2 regions of the Streptomyces sp. HUAS MS02 genome follow, and region 1 is predicted to be linked to the other one. Evidence: riboswitches for the same ligand, from Rfam matches in the RefSeq annotation. Region 1 holds a riboswitch; the other holds the start of a gene.
What was found. A riboswitch is a leader RNA that binds a small molecule or an ion and turns the genes downstream of it on or off. The one in region 1 is predicted to bind glycine.

Region 1 (6,005 bases):
ACAGCTTAGGTGGTTCGCCGGTCGAGCCGATCAGGGCTCGGGGTTGCGGTGACCTGCGGACCGCGGGTCGTGCGGGGTTGATCGCGCCCACGCGGCGGAGCCGCATGGGGACACAGCCCCGGGCCCCAATGAGGCGCGGGTCAGTACCCCTGCTGATAGAAGGGCCGTACCTTTTCGCGGAGCCAGTCGCCCACCGGGTCCTGGGCCACGTCCAGGAAGACCATGTTGACCGGCCAGGAGACGGGGGCCTTGGCGAGGACCCGGCCGAGGGCGGCGAGGGGAAGGGAGCGGTCCGCCTCCCAGGAAACCAGTTCGACACCGATGAACATCACGGGATCGGCGGTCTCGATGGTGGCGAGGCAGCGGCGGGCGGAGAGGACGACTCCGGTGCCGGCGAACTCGGCGGAGGCCGCGGCCAGGAAGTCCACCGGGTCGTCCTGCCAGTCCGGTTCGAAGAGGCGGACCCGCGCACCGCTCGCCGATCCGTCCAGCGGGGTCCGGCCGGCCCGGCACAGCTCGGCCACGGCGGGCGGCGGCAGCGGGATGCCCACGACACCGTCGGGGTTGAGGGCGAGCCCGACCTGCGGGGGCAGACCCCGCGCGAACTCGACGGCCGGGGCGATCGTGTACGACATGTGGTTGCCGACGACCTGCCGGAACTGCTCCTCGGAGCTGAAGACCGGCACGTACGCCTGCCCGTCGAACTCCATGGTCGGCAGGTCGAGCTGACCGCTCTGCGGGCCGCCGCCCTCCGGCAGCGGCACCCATACGAAGCTGCGGGCCAACACCTCCACGATCCGCGCCCCGGCCTGGGGCACCCCGAGCGAGGCGGACAGCACCTCCTCCAGCTCGTTGCCGGGCCATCCGCCGTGCCCATGGGGATACGCCTGTGCCGGAAAGTCCGCCGGGAAGTCCATCTGCTGCCTACCGCTTTGCTCCGTGATGCTGTTGTCCCTGCACCTTAATTGCTCCCGGGGCGGGGGCGCGCCCCTCAGGAGCGCGGGAAGTCGATCCGCTTCAGGACATCGGCGGCGGCCCGGTCGATGAGGACGGCCGCTCCGCACCCCTTGGGCAGCCTTCCCTTCTCCACCGCCCGCAGCAGCCGGGTCATCGCCCCCCGGTGCCGGGCGAACGCATACCGGGAGACGCCCCGGCCCCGCTCCCGCTGCCCGTCCCGGGCCTCGCCGGGAGTGACGTCGAGCAACAGCAGGTGCAGCGTGCCGCCCCGGCGGCGGGCCTCGCGCGCGAGCCAGTTGCGCACCCACGCCTGCGCCCCGCAGTCGTGCACGACCACGCCCTCCCCCGAGCGGAGGGCGCGTCGCAGCCCGGCGTAGTGCGCGAGGCGCACGAAGGGGCGGTAGACGGCGTACGGCAGCCGGCGGGCGAAGCGGGCGTCGAAGCGGTCGCGCGTGTCCTGGGAATCGATGCGGGTGCCGGGCACGGCCCGCCGCATCAGGGTCGACTTGCCGCTGCCGGGGAGCCCGGTGACGACCACCAGGTCGTCCGGCCCGAAGGACAGCTCGTGGGGACTGCGCCCGGACCGCCCCCGGAGGTCGCGGACGACCGCCCTCGGGAACGGGCCGCACACCGCACCGGCCGGCGCGACGGGCTGCTTGGGCATAGCGACACCCGACGTCGTCGCGTACGCCCTGGTCCTGTTCACCGTGATCGTCCTCCCCAGGGGCATGGAGGTCCCATCCCCACAGACCGTAAAGAAAAGGTAATGCCCGATCCCTCCTCATTCAGTCCTCGTATGGCCACAAGAGTGCTACGGACCGCTGTGTCCGGCTCCGCCGACGTCTTCCCCCACCTCTCGAAGGTCCCCCTGCCGCCCCGCGTCGATGCGTGCAATGATGTCCGCGCCAACTGCATACCGGCCGCTTGAATCCGCGCGGGAGAGCTCCCAGCAGTCCATCGCTGGGGCGCCGAAGGAGCAAGTACCTCCCTTGAATCTCTCAGGCCCAGATACCGCGCGGGCGAGGCACATCTGAAAAGCGGGCCGTCCCTCTCCTTGGGGGGCCGGCTCCACCCACGGTGCAAGTCACGACCACCGGTACGTACGGTCGTGGTGAACCTCTCAGGTTCCGATGACAGATGGGGAGGACTTTCCCTCGCCTGTCGCCTGTCTTGCACTGGGAGCAGAATCCGATGAGCAGCAGCTCCACCACTGAACCGCGCCGTACCGCGCTCGACGCCCTGCACCGCTCGCTCGGCGCGACGATGACCGACTTCGCGGGCTGGGACATGCCCCTGCGCTACGGCTCCGAGCGGGACGAGCACATCGCCGTCCGCACGAAGGCCGGCCTCTTCGACCTCTCCCACATGGGCGAGATCACGGTGACCGGAGCGCAGGCCGCGGCGTTCCTGAACCACGCCCTCGTGGGCAACATCGGCAGCGTCGGCGTCGGCCGCGCCCGCTACACCATGATCTGCCGTGCGGACGGCGGCATCCTCGACGACCTGATCGTCTACCGGCTGGGTGAGACCGAGTACCTGGTCGTGGCGAACGCCTCCAACGCCCAGGTGGTGCTGGACGCGCTCGTGGAGCGTTCCGCCGGCTTCGACGCCGAGGTGCGCGACGACCGGGACGCCTACGCGCTGCTGGCCGTGCAGGGCCCCGAGTCGCCCGGGATCCTGGCCTCCCTCACCGACGCCGACCTCGACGGCCTGAAGTACTACGCGGGGCTGCCGGGCACGGTCGCCGGGGTGCCCGCGCTGATCGCCCGCACCGGCTACACCGGCGAGGACGGCTTCGAGCTGTTCGTGAAGCCGGAGCACGCGGTCGAGCTGTGGCAGGCGCTGACGAAGGCGGGCGAGGGCGTCGGCCTGGTGCCGTGCGGGCTGTCCTGCCGGGACACGCTCCGGCTGGAGGCGGGCATGCCGCTGTACGGGCATGAGCTGTCGACCGCGCTGACGCCCTTCGACGCCGGGCTCGGGCGGGTCGTGAAGTTCGAGAAGGAGGGCGACTTCGTCGGGCGCGCGGCCCTGACCGAGGCCGCCGAGCGCGCCGCCTCCGCCCCGCCCCGCGTCCTCGTCGGGCTGGTCGCCGAGGGTCGCCGGGTGCCGCGCGCCGGGTACCAGGTCGTCGCCGACGGCCAGGTGATCGGCGAGGTCACCTCCGGCGCCCCCTCCCCCACGCTGGGCAAGCCGATCGCGATGGCGTACGTCGACGCCGCGCACTCCGCGCCGGGCACGGCCGGTGTGGGCGTGGACATCCGGGGCAGCCACGAGCCGTACGAGGTCGTGGCGCTGCCCTTCTACAAGCGCCAGAAGTAGACACTGGGCGCGCGGTCGCCCGGCCCGAGCGTGACACTGGGCACATTCGCGCTGCTCAACAGCGGTTTCAGCAGTCCCCCCTTCATCACCACTCCCTCGCGTACAGGAGAATTCAGGCCATGAGCAACCCCCAGCAGCTGCGCTACAGCAAGGAGCACGAGTGGCTGTCGGTCGCCGAGGACGGCGTCTCGACGGTCGGCATCACGGAGTTCGCGGCGAACGCGCTCGGCGATGTCGTCTACGCCCAGCTCCCCGAGGTGGGCTCCACGGTGACCGCGGGCGAGACCTGTGGCGAACTGGAGTCCACGAAGTCGGTCAGCGACCTGTACTCGCCGGTCTCGGGTGAGATCACCGAGATCAACGAGGACGTCGTGAGCGACCCGTCGCTGGTCAACACCGCCCCCTTCGAGGGCGGGTGGCTGTTCAAGGTACGCGTCGCGGAGGAGCCGGACGATCTGCTCTCCGCCGACGAGTACGTAGCCCACACCGCCGGCTGAGAAGACGAGGTCGTACGCATGTCGCTTCTGAACACGCCCCTGCACGAGTTGGATCCGGACGTCGCCGCCGCCCTCGACGCCGAGCTGCACCGTCAGCAGTCCACCCTGGAGATGATCGCCTCGGAGAACTTCGCTCCGGTGGCGGTCATGGAGGCGCAGGGGTCGGTCCTGACCAACAAGTACGCCGAGGGCTACCCGGGCCGCCGTTACTACGGCGGCTGTGAGCACGTCGACGTCGCCGAGCAGATCGCCATCGACCGGGTGAAGGAGCTGTTCGGCGCCGAGTACGCCAACGTGCAGCCGCACTCGGGCGCCTCCGCCAACCAGGCCGCGCTGTTCGCCCTCGCCCAGCCCGGCGACACCATCCTCGGGCTGGACCTGGCGCACGGCGGCCACCTCACCCACGGCATGCGGCTGAACTTCTCGGGCAAGCAGTTCGAGGTCGTCGCCTACCACGTGGACACCGCGACCGGCCTGGTCGACATGGCGGAGCTGGAGCGCCTGGCCAAGGAGCACCGGCCCAAGGTGATCATCGCGGGCTGGTCGGCGTACCCGCGTCAGCTGGACTTCGCGGAGTTCCGCCGGATCGCCGACGAGGTCGGCGCCCGACTGTGGGTGGACATGGCGCACTTCGCCGGTCTGGTCGCCGCCGGGCTGCACCCCAACCCGGTGCCCTACGCCGACGTGGTCACCTCCACGACCCACAAGACGCTCGGCGGGCCGCGCGGCGGCATCATCCTGGCGAAGAAGGAGTTCGCGAAGAAGCTGAACTCCTCGGTCTTCCCCGGCTTCCAGGGCGGTCCGCTGGAGCACGTCATCGCGGCGAAGGCGGTGTCCTTCAAGGTCGCCGCATCGGAGGAGTTCAAGGAACGCCAGCGGCGCACGGTCGAGGGCGCGCGGATCCTCGCGGAGCGGCTGACGGCCCCGGACGCCCGCGAGGCCGGTGTCGACGTCCTCTCCGGCGGCACCGACGTGCACCTGATCCTGGTCGACCTGCGCAACTCCGAGCTGGACGGACAGCAGGCCGAGGACCGCCTCCACGAGGTCGGCATCACCGTCAACCGCAACGCGGTCCCCAACGACCCGCGTCCGCCGATGGTCACCTCCGGCCTGCGCATCGGCACCCCCGCCCTGGCCACCCGGGGCTTCACCGCCGAGGACTTCACCGAGGTCGCCGACGTCATCGCCGAGGCACTCAAGCCGGCCTACGACGCCGAAGCACTCAAGACCCGGGTCAAGGCACTCGCCGACAAGCACCCGCTCTACCCCGGGCTGGGGAAGTAACCCGGGCTTCACCGGCCCGTAGTCCCGCTTTTCGGGGGCACCGCGCACACTGGGAAGTGAGCGCGGTGCCCCACCCCCTGCACCACCCTCCCCCGTTCTGAGGAGTCACCGTGGCCATCTCGGTCTTCGACCTGTTCTCGATCGGCATCGGCCCGTCCAGCTCCCACACGGTCGGCCCGATGCGGGCCGCCCGGATGTTCGCCCGCCGGCTGCGCAACGAGGAACTGCTCGCGGGCGTCGCCTCCGTACGCGTCGAGCTGTACGGCTCGCTGGGCGCGACCGGTCACGGCCACGGCACCCCCAAGGCCGTGCTGCTGGGTCTGGAGGGTGCCTCACCGCGCACGGTGGACGTCGAGTCGGCCGACGACCGGGTGGAGGCGATCAAGGCATCGGGGCACATCCGTCTTCTCGGCGACCACGAGATCCCGTTCGCCTTCGACGAGGACCTCGTCCTGCACCGGCGCGAGACGCTGCCCTACCACGCCAACGGCATGACGATCTGGGCCCACGACGCCGACGGCGCCGAACTCCTGTGCAAGACCTACTACTCGGTGGGCGGCGGTTTCGTCGTCGACGAGGAGGCGGTCGGGGCCGACCGCATCAAACTCGACGACACGGTCCTGAAGTACCCCTTCCGCACCGGCGACGAACTGCTCCGGCTCACCCGGGAGACCGGCCTGTCCATCTCCGCGCTGATGCTGGAGAACGAACGGGCCTGGCGCACGGAGGCGGAGATCCGCTCCGGGCTCCTGGACATCTGGGGGGTGATGCAGGCCTGTGTCTCCCGGGGCATGACCCGTGAGGGGATCCTTCCGGGCGGTCTGAAGGTCCGCCGCCGCGCGGCCGTCTCCGCCCGCCAACTGCGCGCCGAGGGCGACCCGTTGGCCCACGCCATGGAGTGGATCACCCTCTACGCGATGGCCGTGAACGAGGAGAACGCCGCCGGCG
Region 2 (6,005 bases), 5.4 Mb from region 1:
AACCGATCGTGCTCCTGCGCGAAGTGGGAGGCGACCGTTACCTCCCCATCTGGATCGGGCCGGGGGAGGCGACGGCGATCGCTTTCGCCCAGCAGGGCATGGCCCCCGCGCGGCCGCTGACCCACGACCTGTTCAAGGACGTGCTGGAGGCCGTCGGCCAGGAGCTCACGGAAGTGCGCATCACCGACCTGCGTGAGGGCGTCTTCTACGCGGAGCTGGTGTTCGCCAGTGGGGTCGAGGTGAGTGCACGGCCGTCCGACGCCATAGCGCTGGCGTTGCGTACGGGTACGCCGATCTTCGGCAGTGACGGGGTGCTCGACGACGCGGGCATCGCGATCCCGGACGAGCAGGAGGACGAGGTGGAGAAGTTCCGCGAGTTCCTCGACCAGATCTCGCCCGAGGACTTCGGTACGAACAGTCAATGAGCCGGGTGGGCGGTGGTGCGGGGCCGTGCGGTCTCGACGCCGCCCGTCGTGGATGTCCGCGCATGTATCCAGGTGGTGGGGCGGCTGCGCTGAGGGCGTCCGAGCGGGGCTCCGCACGTGCCGTGGGCCTGTGCGCCGTCAGTCGGCTCCGCCGGAGAGCATTCGGCTAGCCTTTCCCCGCGGGAGGGCACGCGAAACCACTCTCAGGGTGATTATCACTCGGCGTGGCGAGTGCGGTGGTCGTTGACGCACCCCTGGTGGCTGCCTACCGTCGATAAGGCAGGTCAAGGACGGAGGTCGGCGTGAGAAGCAGCGGCGACGGTACGGCTGGGGGTGCCCCCGGACGCAGGCTGGGGGACAGCGGCCCGTACCCGCTTCACAGCAGCGCGGCCGGTCACGTCCCGCAGCGGCCCGCGGTCGTGCAGGACAGCGCGGAGGCGGAGTCCGAACCGCATGAGAACGTCGGCTACCGCGGTCCCACCGCGTGCGCGGCCGCCGGCATCACCTACCGGCAGCTGGACTACTGGGCCCGCACCGGTCTCGTGGAGCCGAGTGTGCGCTCCGCGCAGGGCTCCGGGACTCAGCGCCTCTACAGCTTCCGGGACGTCGTCGTCCTCAAGATCGTGAAACGGTTCCTCGACACGGGGGTGTCGCTGCAGAACATCCGCACCGCCGTCCAGCACCTGAGGGAGCGGGGCTTCAGTGATCTGGAGCGGATGACGCTGATGAGCGACGGGGCGACGGTCTACGAATGCACCTCGCCCGACGAGGTCCACGCCCTGCTCCAGGGCGGCCAGGGGGTCTTCGGGATCGCCGTGGGGGTCGTTTGGCGTGATGTGGAAAGCGCTCTCTCCCAGCTGCACGGAGAGCGGGTCGACACCGGGGAGACACTCGTGGGCCACAACCCGTCGGACGAGCTCGCGCGGCGACGCAACCGGGCGGTCTGAGGGGCCGGCGCGGGGCCGGCGGTGTGAGCGGCGATGCCGCCGTCGACGCGGGACATGGGGCATTGTCAGTGGCGTAGGGCAGCATCGGACATGTGAGAACCGCGCCCACCATCCTGCATCTCGACATGGATGCCTTCTATGCCTCGGCGGAGCAGGCGTCCAAGCCGAGTCTGCGCGGGAAAGCCGTTGTGGTGGGCGGGTTGGGGCCCCGGGGAGTGGTCGCGACCGCGTCGTACGAGGCGCGGGTCTTCGGGGTGCACTCGGCGATGCCGATGGCGCAGGCGCGTCGGCTCGCTCCCAACGCCGCGTATCTCACGCCGCGCTTCACGTTCTACCGGGCGATCAGCGATCAGGTCATGGGGCTGTTGCGGGATCTGTCTCCGCTGGTGGAGCCGTTGAGTCTGGACGAGGCGTTCGTGGACCTGGAGGCCGGGGGAGCGGCTTGGGACGAGGAGTCCGCGCGGCTGGTGGGGGTGCGGTTGCGGGCGGACATACGGGCGGTGACCGCGCTCACCGGCTCGGTGGGGCTCGCGGCCTCCAAGATGCTCGCGAAGATCGCCTCCGAGCAGGCCAAGCCGGACGGGCTGGTGCTGATCGAGCCCGGGACCGAGCGGGCGTTGTTGGGGCCGATGTCCGTACGGATCCTGCCGGGTGTGGGGCCGGCGACCGGGGACCATCTGCGGCGGGCCGGGATCACCACGGTCGAGGAGATCGTGGAGGCCGGGGAGGACGAGGTCGTCCGGCTGCTGGGGAAGGCGCACGGGCACGGGCTGTACGCGATGGCGCTGGCGCGGGACGACCGCGCGGTCGTGGCCGAGCGGGACACCAAGTCGGTCTCGGTGGAGGACACGTACGACGTCGACATCCACGACCGGGTGCGGGTGCGGATGGAGGTGCAGCGGCTCGCGGACCGGTGTGTGCGGAGGTTGCGGGGGGCCGGGCTGTCGGGGCGGACGATCGTGCTGAAGGTTCGGCGGTACGACTTCTCGACGCTGACCCGGTCCGAGACGTTGCGGGGGCCGACGGACGACCCCACGGTGGTGCGGGAGGCTGCGGGGCGCCTGCTGGAGGCCGTGGACACGACGGGCGGTGTGCGACTGCTGGGGGTGGGCGTCAGCGGTCTCGCCGACTACACGCAGGAGGACCTGTTCGCGCAGGCGGCCGGTGAGGTGGGTGCTGCCGAGGACGACGCCGGGGCCGCCGGGGTCGCTGTGGATGCGCCCGCTGTCGAGGAGCGTGCGGGTGGGGAGCGGCAGTGGAGGGCCGGGCATGACGTGCGGCATGCCGAGTACGGGCACGGGTGGGTGCAGGGGAGTGGGCTGGGGCGGGTGACCGTGCGGTTCGAGACGCCGGACGACGTGGAGCCCGGGCGTGTGCGGACGTTCCGGACCGACGATCCGGAGCTGGAACCGGCTGAGCCGTTGCCCTTGGTGCCGGGCGGGGTGCGGGGCTGACCACGGCTGGGTACCGCCGGGCCGCGCTGTCAGGGCTGAGCGCCGTCGCGGTGGGGATCAGGGGCAGGCCGGGACTGAGCGGGTCGCCGGCTCGCGGGAGGGCCGGGCGGGCGGTTGGCTCGGTGGAGGGTGGGCTCGGGAAGGGGCGGTCAGGTGTCGTCCTTGCCTGCCGTGTTGCCGAAATCGTGGTCCAGGGGTGGGGGTGGGGCCGTGTCCAGGCCGTAGTGGTGGTAGAGCTGGAGTTCCTGTTCCGGGGAGAGGTGGCGGCCCACGCCGAAGTCGGGGGCGTCCTTGATGAGGGAGCGCTCGAAGGGAACGCGGAGAGTGCCCTCGACCAGTTCGCTGGGCTCCAGGGGGACGAAGGCGTCGCGACCGAAGAAGCCCATGCGTATGGCGGCCCACTCGGGGATGCCGGTGGCGTCGTCGAGGTAGACCTCGTCCACGGTGCCGATCTTGCTGCCCCTGCGGTCGAACGCCTTGCGGCCGATCAGGTTGCGCGGATCGATGTCGGTCTGCACGGGCCCTCCAAGTGGTCGCACAACGGTCGCACATCGTGTCTCATGACTACGAAAAGGCACATCGGGGGCGGCGGCCACTCGAAGGTGAGTGCGTTGACCGCGCTGATACGCTGGCAGCGGCTGTTGACCCCGTGCGGGAGAGTCCTCCGGACACCATCCGGAGGCGCCGAAGGAGCAAATCCTCCCCGGAATCTCTCAGGCTCACGTACCGCACGGACGAGGTCACTCTGGAAAGCAGAGCGGGTGTCACGGCTCCCGCTCTCACCGACGGTGAAAGCCGGTCCGAACCAGGACCGGTGAAGCTCTCAGGTTGAGATGACAGAGGGGGAGGCCGTTCGGGCACCCGTGCCGTGGTGCCCCTCGAAGGTCGTGTCAGACCAGGAGGCCTCCGTAATGACCGCCCATCGCATTCCGCTCTCCGAGCTCGAACAGGGAATCCCCTTCGAGCGGCGCCACATCGGCCCGGACGTCGAGGCCCGGGCCAAGATGCTCGCGCACGTCGGGTACGGCTCGCTCGACGAGCTGACGGCCGCCGCGGTGCCCGATGTGATCAAGAACGCCGAGGCGCTCGATCTGCCGGGCGCCCGCACCGAGGCCGAGGTACTGGCGGAGCTGCGTTCGCTGGCGGACCGCAACCAGGTGCTCGGGTCGATGATCGGGCTCGGGTACTACGGGACCTTCACGCCGCCCGTCATCCTGCGCAACGTCATGGAGAACCCGGCCTGGTACACCGCCTACACGCCGTATCAGCCCGAGATCTCCCAGGGGCGGCTGGAGGCGCTGCTCAATTTCCAGACGGTCGTCGCCGAACTGACCGGACTGCCCACCTCCGGGGCCTCCCTGCTCGACGAGGGCACCGCCGCCGCCGAGGCGATGGCGCTGTCGCGGCGCATGGGGAAGAACAAGAAGGGGCTCTTCCTCGTCGACGCGGACGCTCTGCCGCAGACGATCGCCGTGATCCAGACCCGTGCCGAACCGACCGGGGTCGAGGTCGTCGTGGCGGACCTGAGCGAGGGGATCCCGGCCGACATCGCCGAGCGGGAGATCAACGGGGTGCTGCTGCAGTACCCCGGCGCCTCCGGTGCCGTACGCGATCTGAAGCCGGTCGTCGAGCAGGCGCATCAGCTCGGCGCGCTGGTCACCGTCGCCGCCGACCTGCTCGCCCTCACGCTGCTGGCGTCGCCCGGTGAGCTGGGTGCCGACATCGCGGTGGGCACGACGCAGCGGTTCGGTGTGCCGATGGGCTTCGGCGGTCCGCACGCGGGCTACATGGCCGTACAGGAGAAGTTCGCGCGCAGCCTGCCCGGGCGGCTCGTGGGCGTCTCCGTGGACGCGGACGGGCACAAGGCGTACCGACTCGCCCTGCAGACGCGGGAGCAGCACATCCGCCGGGAGAAGGCGACCAGCAACATCTGTACGGCTCAGGTGCTGCTCGCCGTGATGGCCGGGATGTACGCCGTCTACCACGGGCCGGAGGGGCTGCGGACCATCGCCCGGCGTACGCACAGGTACGCCACCGTGCTCGCCGCGGGGCTCGCCGCGGGTGGGATCGAGGTCGTGCACGGCGCGTACTTCGACACGCTCACCGTGCGGGTGCCGGGGAGGGCCGGTGAGGTCGTGGCCGCCGCGCGGGAACATGGCGTGAACCTGCACCCGGTGGACGCGGACCTGGTGTCGATCTCCTGCGACGAGACCACCACCCGGGCGCAGCTGGGCGCCGTGTGGACCGCGTTCGGGGTCGAGGGGGATGTCGAGGCCCTGGACGCCGCGGCCGAGGACACGCTGCCCGAGGCGCTGCTGCGGTCGGACGACTACCTCACGCACCCGGTGTTCCACGAGTACCGCTCCGAGACCGCGATGCTGCGCTATCTGCGCCGGCTCGCCGACCGGGACTACGCGCTGGACCGGGGCATGATCCCGCTCGGCTCCTGCACGATGAAGCTCAACGCGACCACCGAGATGGAGCCGGTGACCTGGCCGGAGTTCGGGCAGCTGCACCCGTTCGCGCCCGCCGGGCAGGCGCAGGGGTACCTCACGCTCATCCGTGAGCTGGAGGAGCGCCTGGCGGAGGCCACCGGGTACGACAAGGTGTCGCTGCAGCCGAACGCGGGCTCGCAGGGCGAGCTGGCCGGGCTGCTGGCCGTACGCGGGTACCACCGGGCCAACGGCGACGCCCAGCGGACCGTGTGTCTCATCCCGTCCTCCGCGCACGGCACCAACGCGGCGAGCGCCGTGATGGCCGGCATGAAGGTCGTCGTCGTGAAGACCGCCGAGGACGGCGAGATCGACGTCGAGGACCTGCGGGCGAAGATCGAGCAGTACCGTGACGAGCTGTCCGTGCTGATGATCACGTACCCGTCCACGCACGGTGTGTTCGAGGAGCACGTGGCCGACATCTGCGCGCAGGTGCACGACGCCGGTGGTCAGGTCTACGTCGACGGGGCCAACCTCAACGCGCTGGTGGGGCTCGCCAAGCCGGGACACTTCGGCGGCGACGTCTCGCACCTGAACCTGCACAAGACCTTCTGCATCCCGCACGGCGGCGGCGGTCCGGGTGTCGGGCCGGTGGCCGTGCGCGAGCACCTGGCGCCGTTCCTGCCCAACCACCCGTTGCAGCCCGCGGCCGGTCCGGAGACGGGCGTGGGCCCGATCTCGGCGGCG

Region 2: it holds a riboswitch for glycine, as region 1 does, so the genes downstream of both, gcvP (aminomethyl-transferring glycine dehydrogenase) here and gcvT (glycine cleavage system aminomethyltransferase GcvT) in region 1, are expected to answer to the same signal.

What each region holds. Positions count from the first base shown of each region.
Region 1 is NZ_CM146747.1:2,822,240-2,828,244, forward strand. Features, by position in the region: gene ACZ9QC_RS11885 (enhanced serine sensitivity protein SseB) at 141-917, opposite strand; gene ACZ9QC_RS11890 (AAA family ATPase) at 992-1,663, opposite strand; glycine riboswitch at 1,883-1,981, shown strand; gene gcvT (glycine cleavage system aminomethyltransferase GcvT) at 2,149-3,276, shown strand; gene gcvH (glycine cleavage system protein GcvH) at 3,396-3,773, shown strand; gene glyA (serine hydroxymethyltransferase) at 3,792-5,057, shown strand; gene ACZ9QC_RS11910 (L-serine ammonia-lyase) at 5,168-6,005, shown strand, end outside.
Region 2 is NZ_CM146747.1:8,235,282-8,241,286, forward strand. Features, by position in the region: gene ACZ9QC_RS35575 (bifunctional nuclease family protein) at 1-425, shown strand, start outside; gene ACZ9QC_RS35580 (MerR family transcriptional regulator) at 728-1,372, shown strand; gene ACZ9QC_RS35585 (DNA polymerase IV) at 1,465-2,826, shown strand; gene ACZ9QC_RS35590 (PRC-barrel domain-containing protein) at 2,976-3,344, opposite strand; glycine riboswitch at 3,469-3,565, shown strand; gene gcvP (aminomethyl-transferring glycine dehydrogenase) at 3,738-6,005, shown strand, end outside.